3 regions of the Pseudoalteromonas sp. MMG024 genome follow, and region 1 is predicted to be linked to each of the others. Evidence: predicted binding sites of a transcription regulator. Region 1 holds the regulator's gene; each other region holds the start of a gene.
What was found. Region 1 encodes sigma-54, which starts transcription at its own class of promoters, with help from an activator protein. Its sites were predicted from a motif close to GTTGGCACGNNNNTNGNNT; they were not measured.
Positions count from the first base shown of each region.

Region 1 (11,062 bases):
AATATGGGTTACTTTCGTTCACTTCTTTAGCAACTGATACACTCGATGCCAATACCAGTAAAATCGCAAATAAATATTTCATCATCTTAACTATTACAATCCTAATTAATCGTTACTTTGGTTAAACAAAAACTGACCAATAAGCTCTTCCAATACCAGAGCTGATTTCGTATCAGTAATAAAGTCACCATCTTTTAAAACCTTTACTTCTTCGAGGCCAAACATTTCACTTAGTTCATCCTCACCATTCATATCTTTGTGCGCAATCACACCTGGGTTAATACCTAAATACTGCTCACCAAGAATACCTGAAGTTAATATATTGACCGACGTAGTCTCGGTAAAATTGCTGTATTCTGTCGCAATTTTCATGTGTACAACAGGAACATAGTCCGTAGGGTCTAAATTAATTGCTTCAACACGACCCACTACAACACCACCCACCTTGATTGGTGAACGCACTTTAAGTGAACCTATATTGTCGAATTTTGCATAAAGGCTGTAAGTATCGCCATTTCCGCTCATGCCCGCATTCGCTACCTTAAGTGCCAGCATCACAATTGCCGCAATACCAAGCGATACAAAAAATCCCACTAAAGTTTCAATTTTCTTCGAATTCATTTTTTACCCTTTACGCGCCAAACATAATTGCTGTTAGCACAAAATCTAATCCCAAAACTGCCAATGATGACTGCACTACGGTTTCTGTTGTTGCTTTACTAATACCTTCAGAAGTTGGTACACAATCGTAACCTTTATAAAGTGCAATCCAAGTCACAACAAAAGCAAATACCACAGCTTTAATTGCGCCATTTAGAATGTCTTTTTCAAACGATACTTGTGCCTGCATAATTGACCAAAAACTACCTGAATCCACACCAAGCCAATCAACACCAACAATATGTGCACCAAGAATCGCTACCGCCGAGAAAATCATCGCAAGCAGCGGCATACTAATCATGCCAGCCCAAAAACGTGGCGCAATCACACGTTTTAGGGGATCTACAGCCATCATTTCTAAACTAGTCAACTGTTCTGTTGCCTTCATTAAACCAATTTCGGCAGTTAATGCACTGCCTGCACGACCAGCAAATAACAATGCCGTAACTACTGGGCCTAACTCTCGCAATAAGCTTAGCGCAACCAATGGGCCAAGACTGTCTTCAGCACCGTAATCCACCAACACTGTGTAGCCTTGTAACGCCAATACCATGCCGATAAAAAGGCCTGATACTAAAATAATAATCAGTGATAAAAAGCCAACCATATAAAGTTGCTTTATCAATAATGGTGTACCCTTTTTGAAATTTGGCACACTAAAAATAGCGCCTAACAACATAATTAGCGCACGGCCTATGCCTGCTAGTGTGTCTAGTGTATTGCGGCCGATTGTTTGAATAGTATTAACCACGTTCGCTTCCCATTAATAAATCTTGTTCGTATGGCGCAGCATCAAAGTGGAATGGTACAGGGCCGTCAGATAGCCCTTGTAAAAACTGTTGAACTAGCGGCGATTTTGACTGAGCAACCTGTTCAGGTGAACCTTCACCAATCACTCCTTTATCCGCTAAAATCACGACATGATCCGCAATACTCATCACCTCTGTCACATCGTGCGTTACCACCAAAGAAGTGATATTAAGCGTTTGGTTTAGTGATTTGATTAACTTAACTAACACGCCCATTGAGATTGGGTCTTGTCCTGCAAAAGGCTCATCGTACATGATTAATTCGGGGTCGAGTGCAATTGCCCGTGCCAGTGCCGCACGTCGTGCCATACCACCTGAAAGTTCTGACGGCATTAAGTCTCGCGCGCCACGCAACCCAACCGCTTCTAATTTCATTAATACGATGATACGGATAACATCTTCTGACAGTTTAGTGTGTTCGCGAAGTGGAAAAGCAATATTGTCAAACACGCTCATATCAGTAAATAAAGCGCCGCTTTGAAATAACATGCTCATACGTTCACGCGCTTGGTATAACTCGCTGCGTGACATTTTGGGAATGCTTTCACCTGAAAACAAAATGTCGCCTGAATCGGGTTTCAGCTGACCACCAATCAAACGCAACATGGTTGTTTTACCGATACCACTTGGTCCCATTATCGCGGTGATTTTTCCTGTAGGAACGCTAAAGCTCATGTTTTGATAAATCACTCTATCGCCACGAGAAAAGGTAACGTCCTTTATTTCAACTAAACTTTGCGACAAGTCGCTCTCCTAGAATTAATTGCGCACTGTATTCTAAGCGTTTTAAAAATGTTCTGAAACCTATGAAAAAGTAAATATTTGTAATAACACTTACAAAAGCTGTGTTTTAAATCCAGATTTGATATTATTTGGTGTTATCTAAATTTTGGTTTTTATTCAATAATGTTGTTATCAATTGCTATTTTAATTGCAGGATTTGTCGGCTTAGTTTGGAGTGCGGACCGCTTTGTTTTTGGTGCGGCTGCACTGGCAAAGAACTATGGTATTCCAACATTAATTATTGGTTTAACAATTGTCGCGATGGGCTCATCGGCACCTGAGATGATGGTATCGGCGCAAGCGGCGCTAGCAAAACAAACAGACACAGCTGTCGGCAACGCGGTTGGTTCAAATATTACTAATATTCTGCTAGTACTCGGAATTACCGCGCTGTTGCGCCCGCTGAGTGTGTCATCGAGTACACTAAAACGTGAAATGCCAGTAGTAATGCTAGTATCGCTCGGTGCTTGGTACATTTTATCGGACAACTATTTAGCATTCGGTGAAGGCGTTGCTCTTATGGTGAGTTTCTTCATTTTTATTGCTGCAGTGACCATTATCTCGGTAAAACAAAGCAAAGCAACCAATGCCGAACACGACCCCTTTGTTGACGAAGCCTGTGACGAAGTGCCTGACAATGTACGCACACCGATTGCTCTTATGTGGTTAGTTATCGGCATGGCGATTTTACCTATCAGTTCACATTTTATTATTGAATCTGCAACCGATATTGCCAAACTATTTGGTATTAGCGATTTGGTGATTGGCCTAACTATTATTGCAATTGGTACCAGCTTACCTGAACTTGCGGCGTGTGTTGCTGGCGTACTTAAAAATGAAGACGACTTAGCGCTAGGCAACATTATTGGCTCAAATATCTTTAACCTGTTAGCGGTATTGTCGCTTGCGGGCATTATTAATCCATCAAGCGTTGATCCTGCAGTATCGAGCCGCGATATCTTAATTATGTTAGGTGCAACAGCAGCCCTTATTGCAATGAGTTTGAGTATTCGCGGTTCACGCCGTATTAATCGTGTTGAAGGCGGTTTGTTGTTAGCTGCCTTTTTAGGATATCAATACCTTATTTTCTCAACAGTAAGCGCTTAAGGCAAAGTCATGAACTTTATTGCTCGCGGTAAACGCGTTTTAGAAATCGAAAAAAATGCCATTGAGCAACTCGCTCAATATATTAACGATGACTTTAGCAATGCGTGTCAGTTGATGTATGACTGCAAAGGCCGTGTTATTGTCATTGGTATGGGAAAATCGGGTCATATCGGTAATAAAATAGCAGCAACGCTAGCAAGCACTGGCACACCCGCTTTTTTTGTCCACCCAGGCGAAGCAAGTCACGGCGACTTAGGCATGATCACACAAGATGATGTGCTATTGATGATCTCTAATTCAGGTGAAACCGCAGAAGTGATTAACCTGATCCCAGTAATCAAGCGCATTGGTGCAAAAATCGTAGGCATGAGTGGCAAACAACACTCAACTCTTGCACAACAATCTAATGTGCATATTTGTATCGCTATTTCAGAAGAAGCCTGCCCTTTAGGACTAGCACCTACAGCAAGTACTACAGCAACCTTGGCGATGGGCGATGCGATTGCTGTTGCATTGCTTGAAGAAAAAGGCTTTACCGCCGATGATTTTGCTTTATCACACCCTGGCGGCAGTTTAGGTAAGCGCCTATTGTTAATGCTTAAAGACATTATGCATCAAGGCGAAGCATTACCTGTGGTCGCTGAAAACACAACGGTTAAAAACGCTCTGTTAGAAATGACAGCCAAAGGGCTTGGTATGACAGCCGTTGTCGACAATAACGGATTACTTTCAGGTATTTTTACCGATGGTGACCTGCGCCGAATTTTAGAACAACGCATTGATATTCACGCTACAGCTATTTCAGAAGTGATGACGAAACAGTGCACAACAGCAAATGAATCGATGCTTGCTGCTGAAGCCTTAAACATAATGGAACAAAAGAAAATAAACGGTTTGCTTGTAGTTGACCAGCAACAACAGCCAATTGGTGCACTTAATATGCAGGATTTACTTAAGGCAGGTGTTTTATGAGTTTAACTTTATCACAACAGCTTTTTAACGAATTATATGCACAAACTAGTACTGACGTATTTGCAAAAGCCAGCAAAATTAAACTACTGATTTGCGATATCGATGGCGTATTTTCAGATGGGCGCATTTACCTTGGTAATGATGGTGAAGAACTTAAAGCATTTCACACTAAAGATGGTTTTGGTATTAAGTCACTAATTAACAGCGGCGTACAAGTAGCGGTAATTACAGGTCGCAACTCAAAGATTGTGGAAAACCGCATGAAAAGCCTTACCGTTCAACATATTTATCAAGGGCAAGAAGATAAAATTGTCGCTTTTAATAACTTAAAGAACACGCTATCACTTGATAACGAAAACATTGCTTATATTGGCGACGATAGTCCTGATTTACCCGTAATGGAATTAGTTGGCTTTGCTGTAGCAACCAATGATGCTCACCCTCTGGTAAAACGCATCGCTGATTATAAAACTACCATGCTAGGCGGTTTTGGCGCAGTAAGAGAACTGACCGATTTAATTATGCTGAGCCAAGACAAAACACTTAGCCACGCAGGCAGTAGCAGCTAATGTCGGCGCGTATTGCACTTACTATACTTTTCACCATTGCTATGGTTTGGCTTTGGTTGCCTTATTTCTTTACACCCAAAGAACCAAAGCCGATTGTTGAAAACGTTGCCAGTATTCCTGATTACATTGCAACCGACTTAAAACAAACCAACTTTAATGAATCTGGTACTGTTAGCCATAAAGTAATGGCGCGAAAAATGTCGATGTATCAAGATTTAGGTTTTACCCACTTTGAAAAACCGCAATTTACTATTTTTTCTGAACAAGGTGTGTGGCAACTCACAGCCGATGAGGCCACGCTCTACAATAACGAAAAGCTCATTTTGGAACAAAACGTTATTGCCAAAAGTCTAACGCCAAATATCATGCTCAATACAATTGAAGCGGCAAGTGTAGAATATTTAATTAATAGCAAACTAATGACTTCTCAATCCGAAGTAAAAATGACAGGTCCTGGACTTGAAATTAAAGGACAAGGCCTCAATGCTAATTTAGAAGAGCAAGTTATTAAGTTAATAAACCATACAAAGACCACTTATTATGACCAATAACATGACGAAATTACTGTCAATCGCTGGACTAGCCTTCACTTTGTGTATCACAAGTGGACACGCTATCGCTGAGCAGATCAAACTTAAGCACCCACTTGAGATTGACGCCGATGAGCAAGCTGCTCGCTTAAAAGAAAATGTCGGTATTTTTCGCCATAATGTACAAATTAAGCATGGCAACATGACCATCACCGCCGATTACCTTGAAGCACATAAACGAGCTGAGTTAGGAGATAACCAGCAATTGCTTATTGCCAGTGGTGACCCGGTAAAATTTAGTGCTGAACAAGAAGATGGGTCAACCATTGTCGCAAGTGCTAAAAAAGTCACTTACGATGTGGCTAAATCATTATTTACAATGTCTGGTGGCGCTAAATTTCAACAAAATGGCGACATGATGTCAGCAGATACCATCATCTATGATCGCGCAGCTGAAACAGTGACGTCTAAAAAAGCTGAAAACTCAACTAACCAAGTAAAAACCATCATCAATACGCAAAATGAACAAGGCGGACAATGAGCACATTAATTGCCGAAAAGCTGGCTAAAAGTTACAAATCACGCCAAGTGGTAAAAAATGTTGGTTTAGAAGTGAAAGCTGGCAGCATTGTTGGTTTGCTTGGCCCTAACGGTGCCGGTAAAACTACGACCTTTTACATGATTGTTGGTTTAGTACCGAGCGACAATGGCGTTATTCGCATTGATGATAATGACATTACATTGCAACCAATGCATAGTCGCGCCCGTTTAGGTATAGGCTATTTACCGCAAGAATCGTCGATTTTTAGAAAGCTTACTGTGTATCAAAACATCATGGCGATTCTAGAAACACGCAAAGAACTTAATCGTGTGCAACGCGAAGAAGCGCTCGATGATTTATTAGAAGAATTTAACATTGGCCATATCCGAGATTCACAGGGTATGGCATTGTCGGGCGGTGAACGTCGTCGTGTGGAAATTGCGCGCGCATTAGCCGCAAACCCCAAATTTATCCTGTTAGATGAACCTTTTGCTGGTGTTGATCCTATTTCAGTGATAGATATAAAGAAAATAATTGAGCATTTGAAAAATCGCGGCATTGGCGTGTTAATAACAGACCACAACGTGCGTGAAACCTTAGATGTATGTGAAAAAGCCTACATTGTTTCTCACGGCGAATTAATCGCATCTGGCACGGCTGAAGACGTTTTAAACAACCAAAAAGTACGCGATGTATACCTAGGTGAACAATTCAGACTATAGTAATAGTTATAGGCCTTAACTTTGGAATTGAATTGTTAACTAGCGGCTTGAAATCGAAAGAAGGATTAGAATAACTACATGAAGCAATCTTTACAGCTTCGCCTTGGGCAGCAACTAACAATGACTCCACAATTGCAACAGGCTATTCGCTTGTTGCAGCTGAGTACGTTAGATTTGCAGCAAGAAATTCAAGAAGCGCTTGATGCCAATCCTTTACTTGAAGAAGACATTGACTACAGTGACGATAAACAAAACAACGAAAACACTGAGTCAAACAAAGACGAATCATTAAACGGCGATGATATTGAAGCAGCGCCAAGCCAAAGTGAAATTGAATCAAGCGACGCACTTAGCAACGAGAATATTTCTGAAGATTTAGCTATGGATGTGTCGTGGGATGATTATATCAGCGCCGCACCTGTTTCTGTCAGTAACGCCCCAGCTCCTGACAACGATACTGTATATCAAGGCTCTACCAGCGAATCATTGCAAGATTACTTGATGTGGCAATTACGCTTAACGCCGTTCAGCGACACCGACGAGATGATCGCAACCACAATTGTTGAAGCGGTAGACGATTCGGGTTATTTAACACAAAGTAGCGAAGAAATTTTAGAAGCGGTACAGCAATCTGACGACCAAGAACAAATTGAACTAGACGAAGTTGAAGCGGTACTTAAACGCGTTCAACTCTTTGATCCTGTTGGTATTGCTGCGCGTTCGTTACAAGAATGTTTATTGATCCAGCTCAATCAGTACGACAAAAATACCCCTTGGCTAAACGAAACAAAGAGCGTAATCTCAAACCATATGGAACTTTTAGGGTTACGTGATTATCGTACAATAATGAAGAAGGCTAAACTCAAGGAGCCTGAGTTAAAAGAAGTCTTAACATTAATACATAGCCTTAATCCAAAGCCAGCTGAAAGCATCATAAAAGAAGAACCTGAATACGTGGTTCCCGATGTTTCAGTAAAGAAAATTAAAGGACGCTGGCGCGTTGATTTAAACAACGATAGCATGCCAAAGATCCGCGTGAATGAACAATACGCTGCGCTTACTCGCTCGATGAAATCAAGCACTGACAGCCAGTTTATTCGCAACCATTTGCAAGAAGCAAAATGGTTTATTAAAAGCTTAGAAAGTCGCAATGATACTTTATTAAAAGTAGCCAATTGCATTGTTGAACAACAACAGGCATTCTTTGAATATGGTGACGAAGCAATGAAACCTATGGTTTTAAACGACGTTGCCGAAATGGTCGAGATGCATGAGTCGACTATCTCGCGTGTAACAACGCAAAAATACATGCATACACCACGTGGCATTTATGAGCTTAAATACTTTTTTTCAAGCCACGTTAGCACGGAAAATGGGGGTGAGTGTTCATCCACCGCGATTCGAGCACTGATCAAAAAGCTAGTTGCGGCGGAAAATCCTGCTAAACCATTAAGTGATAGCAAGATTACCGACTTACTAGCAGAACAAGGAATTAAAGTGGCGCGACGCACTATCGCAAAATACCGTGAGTCGCTATCCATACCACCGTCTAATCAGCGCAAGAGCCTGATCTAGACCAAATAGAAGGAAAATGCTTATGCAATTAAACTTAACAGGTCGTCACGTAGAAATTACTGATTCTTTAAGAGACTATGTCACTAACAAATTTGCAAAACTAGAGAGGCATTTTGATCATATAAATAACGTGCACGTTATTCTAGATATTGAAAAACTATCACAAAAAGCAGAAGCTACTATGCATGTTAACGGTGGCGAATTGTTTGCCTCTACCGAGCATCAAGATATGTATGCAGCAATCGATGGCCTGGTCGACAAACTAGACCGCCAAGTAATTAAGCACAAAGAGAAACTTTCTCGCCACTAAAATGAAATTAACCGATATTATTGCTGAGGACTGCGCTAAAACCGCGGTCCTTTTTAATAGCAAAAAAAGACTGTTTGAATTTATTAGCGACCTTGCCCATCAGCAAGCCCCTGATATTACTTCTCAAGAGTTTCTTGAAGCCTTACTGCAACGCGAAAAGCTAGGTAGCACGGGTATTGGTAAAGGCCTCGCCATTCCTCATGGCCGCATTGATGGCCTACAAAATACCATTGGCTTTTTAATTGTAAATCAGTCACCTATTCCGTTTGATGCCATTGACGATAAAGACGTTGATATTTTTATCGTACTGCTCATACCAGAACAAAAGTGCCAGCAACATTTGCAGACTTTAGCCACCATCGCTGATAAACTAAAAGATAAGCAGTTTTGCCGTCAACTACGTCACGCTGAAAATAATCATCAGCTATATCAAATCATTAGTAGTGAGGCGAGTTAACTAAGGGAGATGTAAGTGCAACTTATTTTAGTCAGTGGTCGTTCTGGTTCAGGAAAAACAGTCGCACTCAGAGTATTGGAAGATCTCGGGTATTATGTTGTCGACAATATTCCTGTCAATTTATTGCCTTCGTTGATCCGCTCAGTTTCAGATAAATACGATAAAATTGCAGTGAGTGTTGATGCTCGCAATATGACTAAAGAGCCAGAGGAGATAGAAGAAGTACTCGACTATTTACCTGGTTTTGCAACGCCGACCTTATTTTACCTTGATAGTGATGATAGCACGCTAATTAAGCGCTTTTCAGAAACGCGCCGCTTGCATCCGTTATCACTGAATAATATCTCCCTTGAAGAAGCTATTGAAGCCGAGAAAAAACTGCTCGACCCTATCGCCTCGCAAGCAGATATTTTTATCGATACAACAGGCTTAAGTGTTCACCAACTTGCCGATAGCATACGAGAGAAAGTACTCGGTAAAAAATCAAATCAGTTAATTATCACGTTTGAGTCATTCGGTTATAAGCACGGTATTCCAAAACATGCTGACTATGTTTTTGACGCCCGCTTTTTACCTAACCCGCATTGGGAGCCAGCACTTAAGCCGTTAACAGGATTAGACCAACCGGTGATCGACTTCCTTTCTAGCCAGCCTGTGGTTCATAAATTTGCATGGCAAGTGCAAACCTTTATTGAAACTTGGTTACCGCATTTAGAGCGTAATAACCGTAGCTATTTAACCGTTGCAATTGGCTGTACTGGCGGCCAGCATCGTTCAGTTTATTTAGCGCAAACACTGGCTGATAGCTTCGCCAAACACCATAAAAACGTAAAAGCCCACCATCGTGAGCAAGTAAACAGATAAGCATAAGCGACTATTATGTCAGTTGAAAAACGATTTTTAATCGAAAACAAGTTAGGGCTACATGCTCGCGCTGCAACCCAACTAGCAAAGCTCGCAATGGCATTTGATGCGAAAATTAGTTTATCCCAAGGCGGTAAAACGGCTGAAGCTGATAGTGTATTGGGTTTAATGCTGTTAGAAAGCTCGCAAGGTAAAGAGGTATTAGTGCGTTGTGAGGGTCCTGACCAAGATCAAGCGTTACTTGCCATAGGCGATTTAATTCAAGCTAAGTTTAACGAAGACGAATAAACAGCTAACTTAGTTAAAACATTTTTCTGCAATAATGCTACAATAAGTTAGACGTAAGTTAACTCTAATAAATCAAAGAGTTGCAATCATTCACTCCAACCTTCAATAAATAATAGGGTGAACATGCCAGAAGCACTAGAACAAGACTACTCACAAACACAACTACATGAGGTTACAAAAGCCCTAAGTAGCGGCATGTTTGTGCATGTTCGACGCATGCTAGCGCATATGCCACCGTGTGATATTGCTTTATTGTTGGAGTCTTCACCGCATAAAAGCCGTACTGTTTTATGGCAATTGGTTGACCCTGATCTGCAAGGTGAAACCTTAGAAGAACTTTCTGAAGATGTGCGTAACGGCATTATCGCGCAAATGGATCCTGCGCTAATTGCCGCTGCAACGGAAGAAATGGATGATGATGACCTTGCAGAGGTGTTACGTAGCTTACCCGATACCGTATACCAAGAAGTATTGGGCTCAATGGATAAAACAGATCAAGAACGCGCGACATTTGTTTTATCTTACGAGGAAGAAACCGCAGGTGCTCTAATGAGTACCGATACCATCACGATTCGCCCTGATGTCACGCTTGACGTAGTTTTGCGTTATTTACGCTTAAAAGGCGAATTGCCTGAAGGTACCGATGAGCTTTATGTTGTCGATAAAGAAAACAAATTTTTAGGCGATATTCAGCTTGCAACATTATTGACAAAAAGTCCGTTACTCACTGTACGTGAAGTTATGGATAATGAATCTGAAGCTATCCCTGTCAGTATGGGTGAGTCAGAAGTTGCTCAATTATTCGAACGTCATAACTGGATTTCAGCCCCGGTTGTAGACGAAGACAGCCAATTACTTGGCCGTATTACCATCGA
Region 1 is NZ_JAKFZO010000005.1:158,120-169,181, reverse strand. Features, by position in the region: gene L1068_RS06610 (ABC transporter substrate-binding protein) at 1-85, opposite strand, end outside; gene mlaD (outer membrane lipid asymmetry maintenance protein MlaD) at 106-621, opposite strand; gene mlaE (lipid asymmetry maintenance ABC transporter permease subunit MlaE) at 632-1,411, opposite strand; gene mlaF (phospholipid ABC transporter ATP-binding protein MlaF) at 1,404-2,213, opposite strand; gene L1068_RS06590 (calcium/sodium antiporter) at 2,376-3,359, shown strand; gene L1068_RS06585 (KpsF/GutQ family sugar-phosphate isomerase) at 3,369-4,331, shown strand; gene kdsC (3-deoxy-manno-octulosonate-8-phosphatase KdsC) at 4,328-4,900, shown strand; gene lptC (LPS export ABC transporter periplasmic protein LptC) at 4,900-5,451, shown strand; gene lptA (lipopolysaccharide transport periplasmic protein LptA) at 5,453-5,971, shown strand; gene lptB (LPS export ABC transporter ATP-binding protein) at 5,968-6,693, shown strand; gene L1068_RS06560 (RNA polymerase factor sigma-54) at 6,772-8,268, shown strand; gene hpf (ribosome hibernation promoting factor) at 8,291-8,578, shown strand; gene ptsN (PTS IIA-like nitrogen regulatory protein PtsN) at 8,580-9,035, shown strand; gene rapZ (RNase adapter RapZ) at 9,051-9,899, shown strand; gene L1068_RS06540 (HPr family phosphocarrier protein) at 9,915-10,187, shown strand; gene mgtE (magnesium transporter) at 10,311-11,062, shown strand, end outside.

Region 2 (11,062 bases), on a different contig from region 1:
TCAAGCGAACTCGTTGCACCGATTAACCAACAGGTCTTTACCAGCATATTTAAGTAGTTTTATGTTATATTTCAAAGCGTTTTAAGAGCGTGTTGATCTTTACGGTCTAAATTCTGTTCAAATCCAAACCGTTTTGATTGCGGCGTCGCTTTGTAGACCTAGTGGACTAAGTCAAAAAGCGACAACAAAAAGCACAACGGTTTGGGTTGAACCCTATTGGCAGCGCTTGTTTGGCATTTATACTGCGTTATCGCTCATTTATGTAAAATAACTACACCACAATCGCTCTGCCTCGTCTAAATGCCAAACAAACGGCTGCAGAAACAGACAGAAAAGGTCAACACGCTCTAAGCTTAGCCTATAAATTTTGCTGCGCTAAACAATTTATTCAGTTAAGTTAAATTGCTCAATTAATTGTAGTAATTGTTCGTTACTATATGGTTTCACTGGGAAAGCTCCCCATACAGGTTGTGGCCATGCAATATCGTTTTGGTAACGCGCAATGTGATGAATATGTAATTGCTCCACTACATTACCAAGCGCTGCCACATTTAATTTATAAGGCGAGAATACCTCACGAATTAAATGCTGTAATTGACGTGACTCAAGTTGTAATTGATTCTGCTGCGGCTCTGTTAAATCAATAATATCCCGCGCCCCCTCTACCTTGGGTACCAAAATAAACCAGGGATATTGGCTATCATTCATCAACAGCACTTTACAAAGTGACCAATCGGCAATCTCTATACAATCGCGTTTTAGCTCTTTTGCTAATTCAAACATCACATTACCTTATAATTTGTTTACGTCGTTTATAGCAATTTGTTGCCATTAATTCTATATCTTCATACCATCTGGTTATCACACATAACAGCAACTAAGAGTAAATAATGAATAAAAGATTGATTGCTTTGGCAAGTGCAAGCTTGATCAGCACGAGTGCACTGGCTCAGCCACTGTCTCTTGAGCGCATTTTTTCTGATCCAAGTTTGGCAGGAAAAGCACCGGTAAAGTTAAAATTTTCACCTGATGGTAGCCGTGTAACCTATCTGCAAGGCAAAAAAGAAGACTACAACCGTTACGACTTATGGGAATACAACCTAAAAGATAAAACCAATCGAGTATTAGTTGATTCAAACAGTATTTTTTCAGGTCCAGAAACTTTATCAGATGAAGAAAAAGCGCGTCGTGAACGTATGCGCGTATTCGGTAAAGGCATTATGGAGTACATTTGGTCTAAAGACGGCAAAGCGCTTTTATTCCCACTAAATGGTGATATTTATTATTACGATCTAGATAAACAGCAATCACGCAAACTTACCGATACACCAGAGTTCGAAACCGATGCCAAGATTTCACCAAAAGGTAATTTTGTATCTTATATTCGTGCGCAGAACTTATATGTACAAAACCTAACAACGGGTAAAGAAGTTCAGCTAACAACCGACGGTGCAGATACCATTAAAAACGGTATGGCCGAGTTTGTTGCGCAAGAAGAAATGAGCCGAATGACAGGTTATTGGTGGAGCGGCGATGAAGCAAAAATCGCGTTCACTCGTATTGATGAGTCACCTGTTGCTGAAGCTATTCGCAACGAAATTTACGCTGACGAAGTGAAACTCTTTAATCAGCGCTACCCGTTCACCGGCACCAATAATGTTGATATTCAACTAGGTGTAGTTAACCTTAACTCGCAGCAGATTGACTGGGTTGATATGGGCGAAGATAAAGACATCTATCTTGCACGTGCTAAATGGTTAAACGACGACAAAACTCTCTCATACCAATGGCAAAACCGTTCTCAACAACGTTTAGAGTTACGTTTTTATAACAGTGAAAGCAAAAAGCAAAAAGTTGCACTCTCTGAAACCAACGACACTTGGATTAACTTGCATTTTGATTTGCGTTTTTTAAATGATAAAAAGCATTTTGTCTGGGCATCTGAGCGCGATGGTTTTAAACATCTATACCTTTATAAAGTAGATGGCACCCTAGTGCGTCAACTCACGCAAGGTGATTGGATTGTTGAAAGCATTAAGAGCATTGACGAAGAAAATGGCCTTATTTACTTTTCAGGCCGTGCTGACACACCACTTGAGAGCCACCTTTACTCGGCTAAGTTATTTGAAAAATCAAAACCTCGCCGTTTAACCGACACAGGTAAATTCCATTCGGTAGTTATGGCGAAGGATAACAAAACTTTTATTGACCGCAGCTCAAGTGTAAACCAACCGGCACAAGTATCGTTACGTGACAACCTAGGTAATTTTATTACTTTGTTAGAACCGAATCGCCTTGATAACAACCACCCTCTTACACCGTATTTAAACGACCTAGTTGAACCAGAATACGGTACATTAAAAGCTGATGACGGCCAACAAATGCATTACCGTTTATTTAAGCCAAAAACGCTTGAGGCTGGTAAAAAATACCCAGTAATGGTTAATGTTTATGGTGGTCCTCATGCACAGCGTGTTACTAATAGTTGGCGCAGTAAAAACCTCTACTTCCAATACATGGTGCAGCAAGGTTACATTGTATTCCAATTGGATAACCGTGGTTCATACAACCGAGGTAAAAAGTTTGAAGATCCAATCTACAAACACTTAGGTGAAGTTGAAGTACAAGATCAAATCAAAGGCGTCGAGTTCTTACGTACTTTAGATTTTGTTGACCCTGAGCGTATTGGTATTTATGGCCACAGTTACGGCGGTTACATGGCGTTAATGACAATGTTTAAAGCTGGCGACTACTTTAAAGCTGGCGTATCTGGTGCACCGGTAACTGACTGGGCTCTTTACGATACTCATTACACCGAGCGTTATTTAGGTCACCCACAAACCAATGCTAAAGGCTATGACCAAAGTGCAGTTTTCCCGTATGCGGAAGGACTCTCTGGCCCTCTGATGATCTATCACGGCATGGCAGACGACAACGTACTGTTTACTCACGCAACTAAGTTATTTAAGCAGTTGCAAGACAACGCACAACAGTTTGAAATGATGACTTATCCTGGCTCAAAGCACAGCTTGCGAGGTAAGAAAGTACAAACTCACCTACACCAAACGATCACCGACTTTTTTAACCGTCACTTCAAACAGTAACGGCTACACAATTAGTCTTATAAACGAAAAGCGGGCTTGCCCGCTTTTTCTATTTCTTTTATAAAAATAATGTCTTAGGTCAAATTATATTTCGAAATTTATAGTCTAATATTAAAACATTCAACGTAACCGGAAGGTGGCATTATGACAACACTTCGCCGCATCAGCATTCAACAAAGATTGGCCATACTGGTTGGCTTAATCATACTCGGCCTCGCCTTGCTCAGTGCCGCTACCTTAAATTCTCAATACGATTTACTTAAAAACGAATCCTACCAAAAAACCAAAAGCATCGTTGAAGCCGCGCACAGCGTAATCGCCGCATACCACACAAAACAAATTAGCGGTGAGCTCAGCGAGCAACAAGCAAAAGACGCAGCCAAAGCAACCATTAGTAAATTACGATATGAAGGTAATAACTACTATTGGATCAACGACACCACACCAAATATGATCATGCACCCGATTAAACCTGAACTTAATAGCAAATCACTCAGTAACGTGAAAGATCCCAATGGCGTGCGATTATTTGTCGATATGGCCAATATCGTCAGACAACAAGGCGAAGGTTTTGTACCATATCAGTGGCCGATGCCGGGGGCAGATGAACCCGTTGACAAAATTTCATATGTAAAAGGTTTTAAGCCATGGGGCTGGATCATCGGCTCTGGCATTTACCTAGACAACCTCAATAAATTATTTGTGCAGCAGGCAACTGCGTTATTAATTGAAGCGCTTTTAATTATTTTAATTGTCGGCGTAGCGGCATATTTAATTGGTAAAAGTATTATTACTCCCACGATTGAAGCAACGAAACTAATGAAAGATGTTGCGCAAGGTGAAGGCGACTTAACGCGAAAGCTCACCACTGATGGTAATGATGAAATTGCGCGACTTTCTGGCTACTTCAATCAATACTCAGACAAAATACGCGACTCATTAGAACAAGTCGCAAGTGCCTCAGAGCAAGTTCTAGTGCAAGCAAACACAGTGTCAAAAACCAGTGATAACAGCCAAGAATATATCCAAATGCAGTCTGATAATACCACCCAAGTGGCAACTGCAATGGAGCAAATGACCGCACAGATAAGAGAAGTAAGTGATAACGCAAATGCTGCAGAGCAAGCTGCAAATCAAGCTAGAGAAAACACACAAGCAGGTAAAGAGGTCGTCACTAAAACTATCAGTCAAATAGAATCGCTATCGAATAATATTGACCATGTAAGTGACGTCGTTGCCTCACTCGCCGCAGAAAGTGACAACATTGGCGCTGTACTGGATGTAATTAGAGGCATTGCAGAACAAACCAATTTACTTGCATTAAATGCAGCAATTGAAGCCGCACGCGCAGGTGAACAAGGGCGTGGTTTTGCAGTAGTTGCAGATGAAGTAAGAACACTTGCTAGTCGTACAGGGCAAAGCACGGAAGAAATTCAACAAATGATCCAAAAGTTACAGCAAGGCGCACAAGAAGCGGTGTCTGCGGTAAGTGCGTCACAGTCAACCTCTCGCGATACTGTTACTCAGGCAAGTCAAGCCGATGAGGTGCTCAATCAAATCGATGAGTTAATGAATGTGATTTCTGAAATGAATAGCCAAATTGCCCGTGCAACAGAAGAGCAAAGCCAAGCAGCTAGCGAAGCAAATATGCGCATCAATGAATTAGCAGGCATGGCAGATGAGTCACTCAATAACACCCATCAATTAAATAGCGCAAGCAATGAGCTGATAGCCAGCAGTGAACAAATGAATGCTGTGGTCAATCGCTTTAAATTAGAGTAATACTAGGGTCTGTTGATCTTTCAAGTTAGTTTTTGCAGCAGTTTGATTGGGTTTTATACAAGGCAGAGGCTGCGTGGCATAGTTATTCTATGTGAGTCAGCCGATAACACAGTAGAAAAGCCAATCAAGCGCTGCCGAACGGTTCTTTTGAGCGCACTTTTCTCATTGTTGCTCGATATTCGCTTAGATTACTAGGCCACACATCGAGCGCCGCGATAAAAGCACGTTCAAACAGAACAAAAATAGAACAGCAAAGATCAACAGACCCTAAAGTTTATTGATACAACGAAAAAGGCCGAACAGTTGTTCGGCCTTTTTATAGGTAAATGCAATTACTAACGTCTTACCACGAGTTGAGATAAGTTAACCTTAGACTCTGATAAGCAGTAGCTTTGCACCTAAGATTATTTACAAAATGTCGCGTAAATACTTGCAAGTGATGCTGCTGTTGGCTTGCCGTGTTGCCAGTCGCCACCCTCAACACCACTACCAGCAATATCCACATGAATGTACGGAATTGGCAGCTCTGAGTTTGCGCCGTGCTTATCAAGGCCTGATGCCACAGCCAAAAACGCCATTGGGAACTGGTGACCACGGGCGGTAATTGCTGATGGTGCATTGTTACTCGACAATACATCGTCCGCTAACGTTTTAGGTGCGATAAAGCTATAGTCTTCACGGCGTTCGCGCGATACTTCAGAACCATCAGCCCATAAATCACCTTGCGTTGCGATATTGTGCGATAAGTTCAGCGCTCTTGATGCACCATTTTCAACAAGCGCAGTATAAGGGCCCATTGCTCGTGCAGCGTGTCCTGTTAATGTTGCAACGGTAAATACAACAGGGTTAACTTCACCCTTAGCAACATCTTTAATTTCACTTAATAGGTCGCCCATTGCCAAGCGCCCTTCCGCATCAGTATTACCAATACGTACGCGCACGCCTTCACGGCTAGTGATAATTTCATCTGGTACAAAACAGTCAGAGCCGATCGAATTACGAACAATTGCTAAATAGGCTACTACTTTAACCCCTTTAGGTTGATGCTCTGCAATACTCTTCATAAAGCCAGCAACGGAAGCAGCGCCACCTTTATCACGGCTCATGCCCGCCATTGCACCACCTACTTTTAAGTCTGCACCACCTGTGTCGTAAACAAGGCCTTTACCAACAAATAATAGCGTACGTTCAATATCGCCTTCAGGCACATATTCAAGTTTAACAACACGCGGGTGATGACGCTCAACCGCATATGATGCGCGGGCTACAGTGCTAAGCATCGGGTAATTTTTATCAATAAATTGAGTATCTGAAATCACCTCTACCGACACTGCACTGTTGGCAAACAAGCTTTCACAGTATTCTGCAAATTTAGGAGGTGCCATACGCTCGGGTTCAGTACCGCAAAGGTCGCGCGCAGCGTACTGACCTTGTGCAATAGCATTTGCATAGTGGCTATCAAATTCGCCAACAACAGTAATAGACTGAACTGGTTCAATTGCCGCACCGTGGAATTCACGTGCTTCTAGAGGTTGCCATAATGCTTGGCAAGCACCTAAATACGCAACGGTTGTAGCTTGCTGATAACGATCATCTAATTGCCCCAAGACTAAAATTGCAGGGTTTGTTGCACCCGCTTGTTTTGCTTCTAATACACCTTGTTTCGCCGCATCGAAATAGCGACGCACATCGTCATAGTCACGCTCTAAAGGACCTGTTGGTGCAATCACTAAACGTTTTCCAGGTGCATTGTCATTCACCAACAATAGTGCTTTTTGGCCTATGCGCTTATCGAATTGCGCGGTAACCATTACGCTATCGCGAAAATCATTTGGGAGCAGTGCCAAGTCTGGCGAGATAATAATTAAACTATCAACATATTGAGGTAGATCTGAAGTTGATGCCGCTTGCAGGGCCTTTGGTGAAGTCATTTTTGAACCTTACTGAACGAATAAATACGCATAATGTTAACGCGTAAGTTTAGAAAAGATGGCTTAAATATGAGGGCAAATTTATAAAAATCAAGATTCAAACATTGCAAGCTGCTCTTGTTCGTAGCTATTTTCAGACAAACCAACACCTAAACCGAGTAATCTCACGCCTTTATTTCCGCCTCGTAAGTAGGCTTTTTCGATTAAACGCGTAAAAATATCATCATCTAAATGCGTGCAGCTGTAATCCGCGGTTGTTGAAACAAAATCGTTAAACTTAACTTTTACCGAAAGCTTAGACACTTTGTTTAACAGCCCTTTACTTTGTAGCCTTGTATCAAGCTCATCTTTTAATTTTGGCAGCTCTGCTAAGCATTGTTCTAGCGATGTTTTATCATATTCGTAGGTATGCTCAACTGAAAGTGACTTTCTAATACGTGATGTATTTATTTTGCCAATCACCTCACCATTACACTTTTTAAATAACTCAGCACCCCAAGTGCCAAACTTTACCTGCATTTGATTTAAACCGAGGTTTAATACATCTTCACCAACAAACAAACCTGATGCATTCAATTTCTCTAAGGTTACTTTACCTACACCAGGAATTTTTTTAAGGTTAAGCGCTTTTAAAAACCCTTGCACCCGATGAGGAGGGATCAAACAATAGCCATTTGGTTTGTTTTCATCACTGGCAATTTTCGCCACAAATTTAATGGGTGCGATTCCCGCCGACGCCGTTAAACCTGTTGTTTCAAAAATCTCATCACGAATCGCATTAGCGATAAGTGTTGCGCTGCCTGAGTGCTGTGTGCAATCGGTTACATCTAAATAGGCTTCATCTAAAGAAAGCGGTTCAATTAGATCTGTGTATTTGGCGAAAATCTCTCTAATTTGATTAGACACTTCTTTGTATACTGCCATTCTACCGGGAACAATCAGTAATTCTGGACACAGTTGCAACGCTTTATAGTTAGACATTGCTGAGCGCACACCATATTGACGCGCAATATAGTTTGCGGTTGCCAACACACCACGACGGTGTTTACCGCCAATTGCGATTGGCTTACCTCTCAACTCTGGATTGTCTCGCATTTCGACTGCTGCATAAAAACAATCCATATCAATATGTATAAATTTTTTCAAAATCACAAAACACTGTTTATATATACAGTTTATTATGTATCAAACTTATTTGATTCAGCAAGTTTTTATTTTGCGGCGTGTTAAGTTTTAAGATGCCTTTATCTGCATTCATTTTATTGATAAGAAAATGAATGCAGATAACAGCATAAGCAGAGTATTGAAGTTTTGTAAATATTCATTTAGGTACAATAAATATCCACAGAAAGCGAGGATTAAACCACACCTTGAAAAAAGCGAATATACGGCGATGGTAACTAGTCAAAGTCACTAAAATTTCGTAAATATCACCAAAACCAGAAATTATAAAAATAGTAACAAACTGATAAATAAAAATTTAATTTTTTGGCACTATTTCTGCTAATAACTAGAAAATTATAATATTTGAAATATCATTCAAGGATCTTCTATGAAATACTTAGTTTTAGCATCAGCGCTCACATTGCCACTTTTAACAGGCTGTGTTGTTGCGGTAGGCGGTGAAGGCAAATCAGACTACTCATCTAGCTGGGAAAGAACCCACGAAAAAAACCGCAAAGCGATTGCCAATATGGAAATTGGAAAAGAGTATCAACACGTGTTCAATAAACTTGGTACGCCAAATTTTTCTGAGCTAGTAAAACAAAACGACACTGAATATCGCGTTCTTTACTACGCAACAAACTCTATTCATTCTGACGGTAAAACAACAAAAGACGAATGTACGCCGCTTGTGTTTAAAAATAATCAACTAACAGGCTGGGGCGAGCACGCTCTTGAGCAGTTAAAAAATTAATATGTGTAAGGGCGAAGTGTTTCGCCCTTTTCTTTAAAACCCTTTTAAATCAATACATTTAAATCAACTTACATTTATTCGTTGACTATTACGACAAGTTTCGTAATATTAATTACGAAAGGCATCGTAATTAGGTGGATAAAATGGATAGATACAATCTAGTCGTCGGTCACAACGACCCAACATTCTCAGACATTCTGTCACAACAAATCGACAACTCACTTTTTGAGCTAACAAATGTTGAATCTTGTTTTGCCAAATTAATAGCAGCCTGTAAAAAAACCAGTGCCAAAGTACTGTTTGTACAAAATGAGCTTATTCAAGAACATGATTGGCCTACTCTTCAATCATTAGCAGACTCAACTGAAATCATATTATTATCAAGCAATCGCGTTGATGCAGCTAAGGCATTTGAATGTGATTTATTTGATTTTATTTTAGAGCCAATGGTCAATTCTCGTTTAGGCAAAACATTAGATAAGCTAGCCAGAATACTCGCGCCTGAAAAACAGCAATTTGAGTTGATGAGCTCACTGGTACAACGGTTTTCGACTAACCAATTAGATGACCAGCAAATCGTTTTAAAAGACGCCGGTAGAATAAAATTTTTAACACCTGATGAAATTTCTTGGGTTGGCGGCGCTGGAAACTACGTTGAATTGCACCTCAACCAAGATGAGCGAACGATTTTACATCGCCAAACATTATCTTCAATGGAACAGCAGCTATCGCCATTTGGCTTTATTCGCATCCATCGCTCTGCGATCATCAAAAAGCAAGCAATACGCGAAATTCGCCCTACTGATAACGGCGACTATATTGTTACCTTAAAAGACGGCGCCAATCTCAATTTATCCCGACGTTACAAGCAGAACATGCAAGGATTAATTGGTTGACAAATAAACTCTATCTCGTAGAGTAAATAACAATCTACGAAAAGCGACGTAATTATGAATAAGAATAAACGCGTACCAACAAGTGCAGAACTCAACATTCTTAATGTGCTATGGCGTATTCAACCCGCCACTGTTCGTACTTTGCATGAACATATCAGTGAAAGCCAAAAAATAGGCTACACCACTGTGCTTAAAATGCTGCAAATCATGCACGAAAAAGGCCTTGTTACACGAGATGAGTCAACTCGTGCGCATGTCTACAGCGCGGCATATTCTGTGGAACACACTCAATCATCTTTACTGTCAGACATTGTTAACAAAGCGTTTGGTGGATCACGTTTTGATCTGGTGATGCGCGCACTTGGCGACGAAAAAGCCAGTACTAAAGAAATTAATGAAATTCGTACTCTGTTAGATTCTCTCGAAAAAAATAATAAGTAAGCAAACGTTATGGATATACTGCCCTCATTATTAGCAAGTAATACTCTCTATTTTATTTCTCTCACGCTTTTACATTTTTTATGGCAAGGCTTAGTTATTGCGGGCCTACTTTTTTGTGTAAATAAACTTACCAGCAATAAGCACAGCCAATTCCGATATATTTTCTCATTATTCTGTTTAATGCTTTGTGTTATTGCGCCAACCGTTACTTTTTATGTTCTGTCGCAACCTGACGAAATAATTAATGTAAGCACATTTACAACAAATGACGTTATTGCATCACCAATAGCAGCTTCTGGTATATCTAACACTGCACATCAGCTTCAATTAGCTGATTTTACACCTCTAGTTGCTGTGTTGTGGATGACTGGTATTATTGTGTTAAGCATGCGCCTCACTTTGCAAATGCTGCAAGTGCATAGGCTTACAACAACCAATATTGTGCAGCCATCAGATAAGCTAGAGTTAATTTTCAACCAGCTTAAAGCGCTCCTTTTTGTAACTAAACGTGCTAGTTTGGTTATATCATTAACAGCGCACGTGCCTATGGCAATTGGCTGGATAAAACCCGTGGTGTTGCTCCCAGCAAATTTGGCAAGCGGATTATCAATCGCCCAACTAGAAATGCTAATGGCACACGAGCTTGCACATATCAAACGTTACGATTATTTAGTCAACCTAGTACAAACATTTGTTGAGTTAGTATTATTCTTCCACCCTGCAGTAAAGTGGATTTCTAAACAAATTCGACAAGAACGTGAGTATTGCTGTGATGATTTAGCAATCCACCACTGTGGTAACCAGTTAGTTTACGCCAGAGCATTAGCTGAAGCAGAAGCGCTTAGACACAATATTCCTGAGCTTGCCATGGCAGCAACAGGTGGTGACTTATCATCACGTATTCATCGCGCCGTAGGTCAGCATAGCTGCGCACCACGCTATGGTAACCAATGGCTCGCCGCACTTGCGGCAGCATTCGTTATTCCAAGT
Region 2 is NZ_JAKFZO010000007.1:113,354-124,415, forward strand. Features, by position in the region: gene L1068_RS08490 (HIT family protein) at 385-783, opposite strand; gene L1068_RS08495 (DPP IV N-terminal domain-containing protein) at 891-3,104, shown strand; gene L1068_RS08500 (methyl-accepting chemotaxis protein) at 3,249-4,886, shown strand; gene L1068_RS08505 (leucyl aminopeptidase family protein) at 5,291-6,817, opposite strand; gene dinB (DNA polymerase IV) at 6,908-7,963, opposite strand; gene L1068_RS08515 (DUF3192 domain-containing protein) at 8,370-8,735, shown strand; gene L1068_RS08520 (LytTR family DNA-binding domain-containing protein) at 8,879-9,631, shown strand; gene L1068_RS08525 (BlaI/MecI/CopY family transcriptional regulator) at 9,686-10,072, shown strand; gene L1068_RS08530 (M56 family metallopeptidase) at 10,082-11,062, shown strand, end outside.
Region 2: the regulator sigma-54 is predicted to act here: its motif matches at 8,305-8,323, upstream of L1068_RS08515 (DUF3192 domain-containing protein).

Region 3 (11,062 bases), on a different contig from region 1:
AAAACCCCGTAAATAATCACCCACGACGCCATCATAGTACCTACTGCTGTACTCGACCATCCCGCTTGCATGGTTAAAAACACAGGCAAGGCAACCACAAACCACACATCGCGACTGGCAAATAAAAAGCAACGCGCAAACGAGAGTAGGTTTACTTTTTTACTTGATGAAAATACTTGGCTAAATTTCGGTTTAAATGATTTGGCCTCTAAACTTTGTTTTAGCTGAGAGGCAACCACTAAAGTAATCAATCCAAGTCCGGCAGCCAGTAAATACAAACTGTTTTGATAGCCAAATAGCGCGAGTAAAAAACCACCTAAAAAGAAACCACAGCCTTTTAGTGTATTTTTCGACCCTGTAAGCAGTGCCACCCATTTAAACAGAGTGCTACTTTCATCGCTTGGCACAAGCTGTTTAATAGCTGTTTTGGCACTCATTTTATTGAGATCTTTAGCAATGCCCGATGCTGCCTGCAATAGCATTACATAAACAACACTTAGCCATTGAGTTTGCGCCAGCAAAATCAGCGCGCTAATTTGCAGCAGCAAGCCACTAAACAAAGTGACTTTTAAACCAAAACGGGCGCCCAACCAGCCACCAAACAAATTAGTAACAATGCCAAAAAATTCGTAAAACAAAAATAGCATTGCCACTTCAATTGGCGAATAACCGAGAGTATGAAAATACAGCACTACCAGCATACGCAGTGCGCCGTCAGTTAAGGTAAATCCCCAGTAAGCTAGGGTAATTTGTATGTAGTCTTTAATTCCCTGACCGACTGTGTTTGATGCTGCTAACATAATTTAACGCTACGTGAAGTGATAAACAAAACCTAAACCAAGGCGTTGTAACACCTTGGTTTAAGAAGAAAAGGTAAGTTATGACGCGGCAATCATATTAACAATGTCATTCATACGTGAGACATAGTTAATTTCGTTGTCGTACCAAGCTAATACTTTCACTAAATGCTTGCCGATTACTTGAGTCGACAACCCATCAACAATGGCACTGTGCGTATCACCAACAAAATCAACAGAAACCAACGGGCGCATTTCAATATCTAAAATCCCCTTTAATTCACCTGATTTAGCGCGCTCAAATGCATTGTTAATGTCTTCAACGCTGGTTGGTTTTTCAGTTTCAATTACTAAGTCTACCAGAGAGCCGCTTAACAGCGGTACGCGCACAGCTAAGCCATCAAGCTTGCCTTTCAACTCTGGGAAAATCGTCATAATTGCTGTTGTCGACCCCGAGCTTGTTGGAATTAACGATTCACCACAAGCGCGTGCACGACGTAAGTCTTTATGAGCTTTATCAACAATAGTTTGGGTATTGGTAATATCGTGAATAGTCGTCATTGAGCCACGTTTTATGCCGACTGTTTCTTTTAATACCTTTACAACAGGCGCTAGGCAGTTAGTTGTGCACGACGCCGCCGTAACCACTTTATGTTTATCTGCTAGGTATAAATCATGATTTACGCCATAAACTAAATTAATCGCGCCTTCGTCTTTTACTGGGCAAGAAACAAGAACACGCGCTAGCCCTTTATCTAACAAAGGTTGAAATAGCTCCGATTTTCGGTAAAGCCCCGAACAGTCAATTAATAAGTCAATGTTATCAACAGGTAGATCAGTTAACTTTGACTCATGAAATAAGCTAATTTTCTGCTCAGCGACATATAAATGGCTGTCGTCTGCATGAATTTCATTATCTTTAAAGCGTCCTTGAACTGAGTCAAACGCTAGCAAGTGGGCAATCGCCTCGTTTGTTGCTGCGGGATCATTAATATAAACCAACTGATGGTTTTCCTCAGCTAACACGATACGTGCTAATAATTTACCCATACGACCGAAGCCGTTAATCGCAATTTTCATAATAAACAGCCTAACAATTTGAAGGTTTGAAAGAAGTTAAATCACGTTGCACTTGGCAATCGCTATTTAGTGTGTCGAGTGTTAATTTCAAAATCGCTAACAGCGGCTGGCTGAGCGATTCACTTAATTGATAAAAGCGCCATGTACCGCGAGTAACTGACTGCACAAGCCCTGACTTTTTTAAATAACTTAAATGGCGACTAACCGTACCTTGTGGCATATCTAAAACGGCAACGAGATCACAGACACATACCTCTTTATGCTCTAAAATAAGAGCCATAATTCGAAGGCGGGTCTGCTCACTGAGTGCTTTGTGAAATTGTGCTACAACCATAAATTCGCTTAAACATATATACGTATAAGCAAATATTAAAAGATGACAGATAAAAATCAAGAAAATAAACGGCTATTTTTTGGCTTAGATTTTAGCGAAGAAGATAAATCCAAATTATTCAATTGGTTAACGTCAAACATTGAAAACAAACGTAAGCCTATATTAAAAAGTAATTTGCACTTAACCTTAGCGTTTTTACCGAATGTGCCAATAAAAACACAAAAAGCTTTAATTGAATTTGCACACAGCTTAACGGTGTCCCCATTTAGCTTGCGCTTTGAAGAGACAAGCTTTTGGCAAAATAGTGGGATTTTTTATTTAAAACCAACAAGCCAGCCCAACTCATTAACACAGCTTGCCAATACATTGCGCGATGAAGGTGAAAAACTGCAACTTTACACTAACCCGTTTGCCTATCACCCGCACGTTACGCTAATACGAAACTGCAAACAGCCCCCTCAAATAATACAAAAAATCACGCCGTTTGACGTGACCTATAGTGAATTTAAACTGTTTCACTCGACGCGCATTAATAACCAGTTACGCTATATACCAATCGAAACATTTCCGCTAAAAGCCGATTAAGACAATTGACGCTTAAAGTCCTTAATCACGTTGTTTAAGCTATTAATAATTTTTACATGACTATAGGCGAGGTCTTCAAACTTCATTAACGTGTCATCGGTTACCTCTGTTAACTTACTTTCTTCGTCATTGGTGAGTTCTAGCTGGCTAAAAATCTCAAAAAACTTAAGTGATTGGTGGCTTTGAATTTGCTGAGTTTGTTCTGTAAAAAGCCCCATTTTTTGCTGTAAATCATCTAATTCAAACGCAATTTTTTTAAAATACAGTTGTTTTACGTATTCTTGGTTGAGCATATTAACTTGATGATTTGCACATTCAATATAGGCCGCTACCACATCTAAAATTTGCCCTTTTCGTACTTCGTCTTCAGGCATATTTTTAATTAAAATACAGATATAACTGTCTTTGAAAAAATATCGACGCCCAGCGTTAATAATACGCTCGTCTTTTTGCATTACTAATTTAAAAAGATCTTCTTCCATGCCACATGCTCGAGCATAAGGACTATCCCAATAACTTATCTGACTATTTTCACTGTACGCAATCGATGCTGTGAGCTCTAAACTTTGTAAGTACGAAAAAATATGAACTAAAAACTCGTTGTAGTTACTGCAAGAAAGGCAACCTTGAATCGCTCTTGCCGTATTACCCCACATAAAAGAATCAGACATTGCAGAAAATACTGCTGTGTTTGCCTGCTGCTCAGCTTCTTTAAGCGCATCAAACTCTTGTCGGTTAGCGAGCGCTTTTTTAATTTTAATTAACAGTAAAGGGGGAATGAATGTGCGTTTATCAATCCAATCTGCCGCACCTGCATTGAATGCATTCATTTTGGTATCAAGTTCTTCAGAGGCACTTAAAAACACGATAATTGGGTTATTGCCTTGTTTTTTAATATGATGAATAAGCTCAACCCCTTCGCCATCGGGAAAGTAGTAATCTAAAACAATGACACTAAATTGAGACTTATCGCACAAGGCTTTCGCTTGCTCCAAATTATACGCTTGCGACACTAAGTATTCATCGGTCAAGCTTGAGGCAACAAGGTCATTTAAACAAATATCGTCTTCCGCAATCAGTAAGTCTATTTTCATAGTTTAAACACGTTAATAGCACCAGTACTAAGCATAGAATAATATTACAAATAAAAAAGCCCAACGCCATAAGGCATTGGGCTTTCACATATTTACAACTTAAACCAAACTAGCTGGTTAGATATTACCTCGTACGGTAACAAACTCAGGGTACGCATCTACACCACAATCGTGTTGGTCCATACCGTTGATTTCTTCTTCTTCGCCAACACGAATACCCATAGTTTTCTTAAGTACCGCCCAAACAATAAATGAGCTTACAAACACAAAGACAAAGATTACTACCGCACCAATTAACTGATTTACAAAAGTCGCATCACTATTTGATAACGGCACTAACATAAGGCCTAAGAAGCCGCATACACCGTGAACTGAAATCGCACCTACTGGGTCATCAATTTTTGCTTTATCTAACGCCACAATGCTGAACACAACTAAGCTGCCACCTAGCGCGCCGCCCAGAACCGCGAGTAACGGGCTTGGCGATGCAGGTTCTGCGGTAATTACAACAAGACCTGCAAGTGCGCCATTCAATACCATAGTTAAATCAGCTTTACGCCATAACACTTTACAAAGTAATAGTGCTGAAATTGCACCAGCAGCCGCTGCCGCGTTCGTGTTAAGTAAGATTTGACTCACTGCTGTGGCATTTTCTTTGTCTGATAGCAGCAATTGCGAACCACCATTAAAACCAAACCAACCCATCCAAAGAATAAATGTACCCAGTGTTGCAAGCGGCAAATTAGAGCCCGGAATTGGGTAGATTTCACCATTTTTACCATACTTTCCTTTACGTGCTCCCAGTAATAATACACCAGCAAGCGCAGCCGCTGCCCCCGCCATATGTACGATACCTGAACCTGCAAAATCAACAAATCCCATCTCTGATAAGAAGCCACCGCCCCAAGTCCAGTAACCTTCTAATGGGTATATAAAACCAGTTAACACCACACAAAAAACAAGGAAAGACCATAACTTCATGCGCTCAGCAACTGCACCTGAAACAATCGACATTGCCGTTGCAACAAACACAACTTGGAAGAAAAAGTCTGATTGCAATGCATGGTCAGCATCTGCCGCTTCAGTACCAATCAGCATGCCCAATGACGGTAAAAAACCACCCTCGGCATTATCAACATACATAATGTTGTAACCAACAATCAGATAAACCGTACATGCAATCGCGTAAAGCGCGACGTTTTTCGTTAAAATTTCAGTGGTGTTTTTAGAACGTACTAGGCCCGCTTCTAACATTGCGAAACCTGCAGCCATCCACATTACTAAGATGCCAGACATTAAAAAGTAAAATGTGTCGAGCGCAAACTTTAATTCAACTACTGTATTTTCCATGACATTCCCCTTAAATTGCCGCTTCGTCTAACTCGCCCGTACGAATACGAACAATTTGCTCTAGGTCATAGACAAAAATTTTGCCGTCACCGATTTTGCCGGTTTGTGCCACATTGGTAATTGCCTCAACCACTCGGTCAACATTGTCACTTTGCGTTGCAATTTCGACTTTAATTTTTGGAATAAAATCAACTTGGTACTCTGCGCCTCGATATAGCTCAGTGTGCCCGCGTTGACGTCCAAAACCTTTTACATCGACTACTGTCATGCCCTCAATGCCAAGATCTGACATCGCTTCTCTAACATCATCAAGCTTAAACGGCTTAATAATGGCGCTGATCATTTTCATAACGTGTACCTGTTGTTGTTTTTTATTTGTACTTACTAAATCCAACCTTTATGCCAATAATATTTTTTTATCTAATTCATAAAGTTATGTAATTTACAATGTGTTACAACAAAGTTAACGCACCACAAAGGTGCAGCAATTGTGGGTTTGTGAACGTTTTGGTGCAAAAAATGAAACAGCAAAAACTTGCTTTGGTGACCATTTTTGACACAATATGCTATGTCTGAGTTAGCTGTTATGCTGAGCCGTACTAACTCAATGGAATAAAAAACAATAACAAAGGATATATAAGCAAATGGCTTATTGGGTTATCCAAGCTTTAATTGCTCTCATATTATTATTTGGCGGACTGTCAAATATAGACACTGACAAGGAAATGCATGGCCTTGCAAACGTGTTTGCGTATGCTGGCATACGCACTTTAAGCTTCTTTCTTATTACTCACTTTTTAATTCGCGCCCCTATTAATTTCTTACGCAACAAAGAAGCAGGGTTTATGAAAGTGCTCCTCTGTGGCTTGGTCTTTGTTACTGTCGGCTCATTTATAGGCAAAAGTATCCGCGATATAAGCAGAGACATGTTTGTGCCTATTGCTAACGAAATTACCTATTATCGAGCAAACCCCGATAAAGATCCGCTTAATCAGGTTAAAACAAACAGCGAAGTTGAAAAAAACACAGACACTCAAGATGAAACATCAACTAATGCGACAGCTAAATCTGAATTTAAAAGAGGTTTTAAAGAAGGGTTTGACAAAGCACATATAAAAGCGCGAGAGGAACTTGAGAAGATTCATAATGGAGATCAAGAAGCGATTGAACGTGCCTCTTCGAAACGATTAAAGTCTCAATTCGGTGCATTTCTTTTTTGGTTGTTTTGCTACCTCCCCTTATCAGCTTTAAAACGCCGCTTTCAAGTTAAAACACAACTTAAGCAAAGCCAGATTGCATTATTAATGAGTCAGCTTAATCCGCATTTTTTGTTTAATTCATTAAACAGTATTCGCGGTATGATTTTCGAAGATAAACAGCTTGCTAAAGAGTTAATCGATAAACTAAATGAGCTTTTTCGCTACAACTTAACAGCCAATAAGCACCCCACGGTAAAATTAAAAGAAGAATTACGCATTTGTGAATTCTATCTTGATATTGAGCATATTCGCCTTGAAGAGCGTTTGTTAATTGAAATGCATGTAGATGAAACCTGCTTAAATATTAAAGTCCCTACTATGGGTATTCTTACATTAATTGAAAACTCAATTAAACACGGCATTGCGCCAAGGCAAGATCAAAGCCTGCTGATTGTTGATATTGCTAAACAAAAGAATCAACTCGTGGTAACAGTAAGTAATCCAATTTATACAGGCACCTATAAAGTCGAAAGCACAGGTACAGGGCAAGAAAACTTAATTAAACGCTTGCAGCTAATGTATAACGAAAATGCCTCGTTAAACGCTGAGTTTAAAGACGATAAATATATCGCATGTTTAACATTGCCAATTTAAAAAGGTCAAAATCCGGTTATGAATTTCAGTTACATTCGAAATACCAGTCCTAATTATTGGCGATACCAAGGGCCGATCTTATTTATTTCATTCTTAGTCAGTTACCTGGGAATTTGGGGTGTTTTTCACGAACCTGACGCTAAAACAATGCCAATCATTCAACTTGGTTGGTACGGCGCACTGGTACTCACCACTTACCAGCTAATAATGATATTTGCGGCATTTCATATCGTGCTGCGCGGCATTTATAAACACTATAAAACCTATGCTAAAACTAAGTGGAAACTGTTTTTACTGCTATTAGCGAGTTCCACCATCACCTCATTAGTGATTATTGGTTTAGATTGTTTACCTATATTTCTCGCACTAGTACCTTACTCTCTTGAAGAGTACTTAAACAGTATTATGCATTTGGACGGCTTAGGCGAGTCACTCGTAGCCTATATTATTTATTATATTGTGTTTAATTTAGTGTGGGGCTACTGTTACGTACTCGCAGCTAGCATTTCAAATTATAAACAGCTCGCACTATTACTTAAAAAGCAAAAACTACAAATTTTAACCAACCGTGTTAACCCTGAGTTTTTATTCGATACCATGGAGGCTATTAAACATCAAATTGATATTGATGAAGAAAAAGCAGCGGATCTTGTAACCAAAGCATCAGACCTTTTTCGCTACAACTTGATGTCGAGTAAAACAGCCGACGCAAAACTCAGTGATGAACTGACCAGTTTGACCAATTACCTAGAATTACTTGAAGAACAAAAACGTGCGCCAAGTAGCTACAGCTTAAAGCTTCATGATGCTGATATATCACCTAATATCCCAAGTATGTCGCTTATTTTTATCTGTTCGTTTTTACTCAATACTGCGCGTAACCGCGACGGCGAACTGACGATAGCAAGCTTTATAAAACACCAAAAATATCATATCGAAATTGCGCATCAAAGCCACGGTAAGTTCTTTTTAGATACTGAACATTTCGATAATGTAAAAAGCCGTTTAGAGCACCAGTATAGTAACGATGCCAGCATCGTTTTAGTTAAAAGCGGTAAGCGCAGAAAAGTAGTGATTGAACTGCCAATTGACTGGCAACAACAGCTAGAAAAAACAGCCTAACCATTCATCTCACTTTTTTGCCGTTTATCATTTTAATTGGCGAGATAATTTTAAAATCGATAGACTCAGAATAGTCTGTCAAAAAAGAGACTTTCTTTTTATATGTTTGAAAAAAATGCGGAAGCACCATTAAATCCACACTTCTTGTTTAATAGCATGAATGCTATCCGCTATATGATTTTCGAAAATCAAGATTTAGCGAGCGACTTACTTGGCAAACTTGCCGAGTTAATTCGCTATCAACTAAACGACGGTGTAGGTAATACCAGCGTTAGCGACGACTTAACTCAATTAGCACACTTGCTTGATTTAGAAGCGCTACGCCTTGAAGAACGAATTACAATAACAAAACAGTTCACTAAGCTTTCAAGCCCATATCCACTAGCATGCTCTTTACTACTGCCTGTAGTTGAGTATGTATTTATCAAAAAAGATATTTACAGCGTTAGCCACAATGAACTACTCGTAAGCACCAATGAAACTGGCGGTGCACTTACTTTTACACTTAAATTAACGCAAACACCAAAAATAAAGTCAGGTGACTTGCCATTAAACGAGCTTATTGCGAAGCTCGGCCTTGGTAATGTTTGCAATGCAACACAAACCTGTGATGCGACCACTTACACGATGGAGTTAACTTTTAACAATGAGTATTAGAATAATAATTGTTGATGACGAACGTCTTGCTCGCAGTGAATTAAAGCGCCTACTATCAAAACATAGCCAAATTGAAATTGTCGATGAGGCTAAAAATGCCGAAGAAGCGAGTGAAAAAATCGCTGAACATAAGCCGGATGCAATCTTCCTAGATATTCATATGCCTGGCGCAACCGGTTTAGAGCTTGCAGAATCGCTCGGTGATGATGTGAATATTATCTTCTGTACTGCTTACGACCAGTTTGCCGTGGAAGCGTTTTCACTAAATGCGATGGACTATCTTGTAAAACCAGTAAATCCTGCTCGACTAGCCGAAAGCATTGAGAAGTTAGAAAAGCGCCTCGAGCAAAGTGCTTCTGAAAGTGGCCTACCTGATGACCACAAACTTATGGTGAAGTACGGCGAAACCATGCGCATTATTGAGCTGAAAGAAATCATTCGTTTTGAGTCAATAGGTAATCATGCAGCAATTTATACACCGCACGGTAAAGCGTACTTACACAGCTCGCTCAACAAGATCGAAGCAAAATTAGACGAAAGACATTATTTCCGTGCCAGTCGTTCAGACATTATTCGCCTAGATGCAATTGAAAGTATGGAACAGGCAATTAGCTATGGCTTAACAGCGACGCTAAGTAATGGTCAAACGGTTGAAATCTCGCGCAGACAAGCAACGAAATTAAGACAGCTACTTGAATTTACGCAGCTGTAAAAGATTTCAGCTTTCAGCTTTCAGCAAAATTAAAAGCTAAGAGTGTCGATTCAGCACTCTTAGCTTTACGCTTAAAACGTTTCTTTATTGGTGAATAACCACCTGATTTCGGCCACCACCTTTCGCATCATAAAGTGCCACATCGGCGCGATTAATAAGCTCAGACAGTTCTTCATCTTGCTGTAATTGAGCAACACCTGCACTGATAGACAAACTAATAAACTGCCCCGCCGCTTCAACCTGCATATTTGTTAATGAAAAACGCAATTCGTCAAGTTTTTCAAATGCTGCATCCTGATCTTCACCACTAAACAACACGGCAAATTCTTCCCCACCAAGACGTGCCATCAGCGCATCACCAAATTGCTCTGTTAACTTATTTGATAAAAAGCTCAACACTTCATCACCAGCTTGGTGTCCATAAGTATCGTTTATTTGCTTGAAGTGATCGATATCAATTACAGCAATACTTAATAACGATTGTTCAGTGATGATTTTCTCTGACGCTTTATAGAAATAACGACGATTATAAAGCCCTGTAAGGTAGTCTTTGTTCGCTGAATCTTTAATGGTCTCTATCAGATTGAGCTGCTCCATGGTCATCATTACACGACAATGGAACTCTTCTGGTGCGAACGGTTTTGTTAAAAAATCATTTGCGCCATGCTTAATAAACTTGGCTGATAAACTTTGACTACCAGAACCTGAAATACCAATAATACCTAAACTATCACGGCCTCGTTTTGAACGAATGCTTTTTACTAATTCAAAACCATCTTTCTTCGGCATTGCATAGTCTGTGAGTAGTAACTTAATACTCTCATCAGCTAATAGCTTTTGATACGCTTGTTCACCATCTTCAGCCTCTTCAACATGGTACAATAATCGCTCTAAGTTTTGTCGCATCATAGTACGACTCGTTTGCGAATCATCGGCAACCAATACTTTAGTTCCTTGATTGCCTAATAACTGTGCCAACTGCTTTACAGCATAAATATAAGAATCACGGTTTTCTTTTAATACGTAATCCACCACGCCCATTTCAAGCATTTGCTGACGCTTAAACTCATCAATACTGCCAGTTAAAACAAGCGTTGGAATACCACAACGCAAGGTCAGCGTTGCTACTTCACCATTGCTCGCATCAGGTAAATTTAAATCCACCAGCGCTAAGGTATACTTGTTATTTTTCATGAGCCCAGCCGACTCTCTCAGCGATGCGGCAAAATCAACGGGAACAGATAAATACTGCGCGACTAGATGGCGCAATACTTGTTGCACCATTTTGCTATCTTCAACGATCAGAATTCGTTGCATTGTTACACTCCAACTAAGCTTTTCTTACCTGCACGCAGGCTTATTATTGTGGTCCTGTTATACCACATAACCATTAAAAAAAGGGAAACAAACGTTCCCCTTTTTAAATAACCAACCCTATTTACTCGTAACCGCGAGGGCCTTTGTGTTTTATGATGGCA
Region 3 is NZ_JAKFZO010000007.1:162,494-173,555, forward strand. Features, by position in the region: gene arsJ (organoarsenical effux MFS transporter ArsJ) at 1-800, opposite strand, end outside; gene L1068_RS08700 (ArsJ-associated glyceraldehyde-3-phosphate dehydrogenase) at 879-1,877, opposite strand; gene L1068_RS08705 (metalloregulator ArsR/SmtB family transcription factor) at 1,888-2,211, opposite strand; gene thpR (RNA 2',3'-cyclic phosphodiesterase) at 2,254-2,796, shown strand; gene L1068_RS08715 (response regulator) at 2,793-3,890, opposite strand; gene L1068_RS08720 (ammonium transporter) at 4,008-5,240, opposite strand; gene L1068_RS08725 (P-II family nitrogen regulator) at 5,251-5,589, opposite strand; gene L1068_RS08730 (histidine kinase) at 5,885-7,093, shown strand; gene L1068_RS08735 (histidine kinase) at 7,112-8,215, shown strand; gene L1068_RS08740 (histidine kinase) at 8,318-8,872, shown strand; gene L1068_RS08745 (LytTR family DNA-binding domain-containing protein) at 8,862-9,584, shown strand; gene L1068_RS08750 (diguanylate cyclase) at 9,669-10,901, opposite strand; gene L1068_RS08755 (DUF2189 domain-containing protein) at 11,023-11,062, opposite strand, start outside.
Region 3: the regulator sigma-54 is predicted to act here: its motif matches at 5,629-5,647, upstream of L1068_RS08725 (P-II family nitrogen regulator).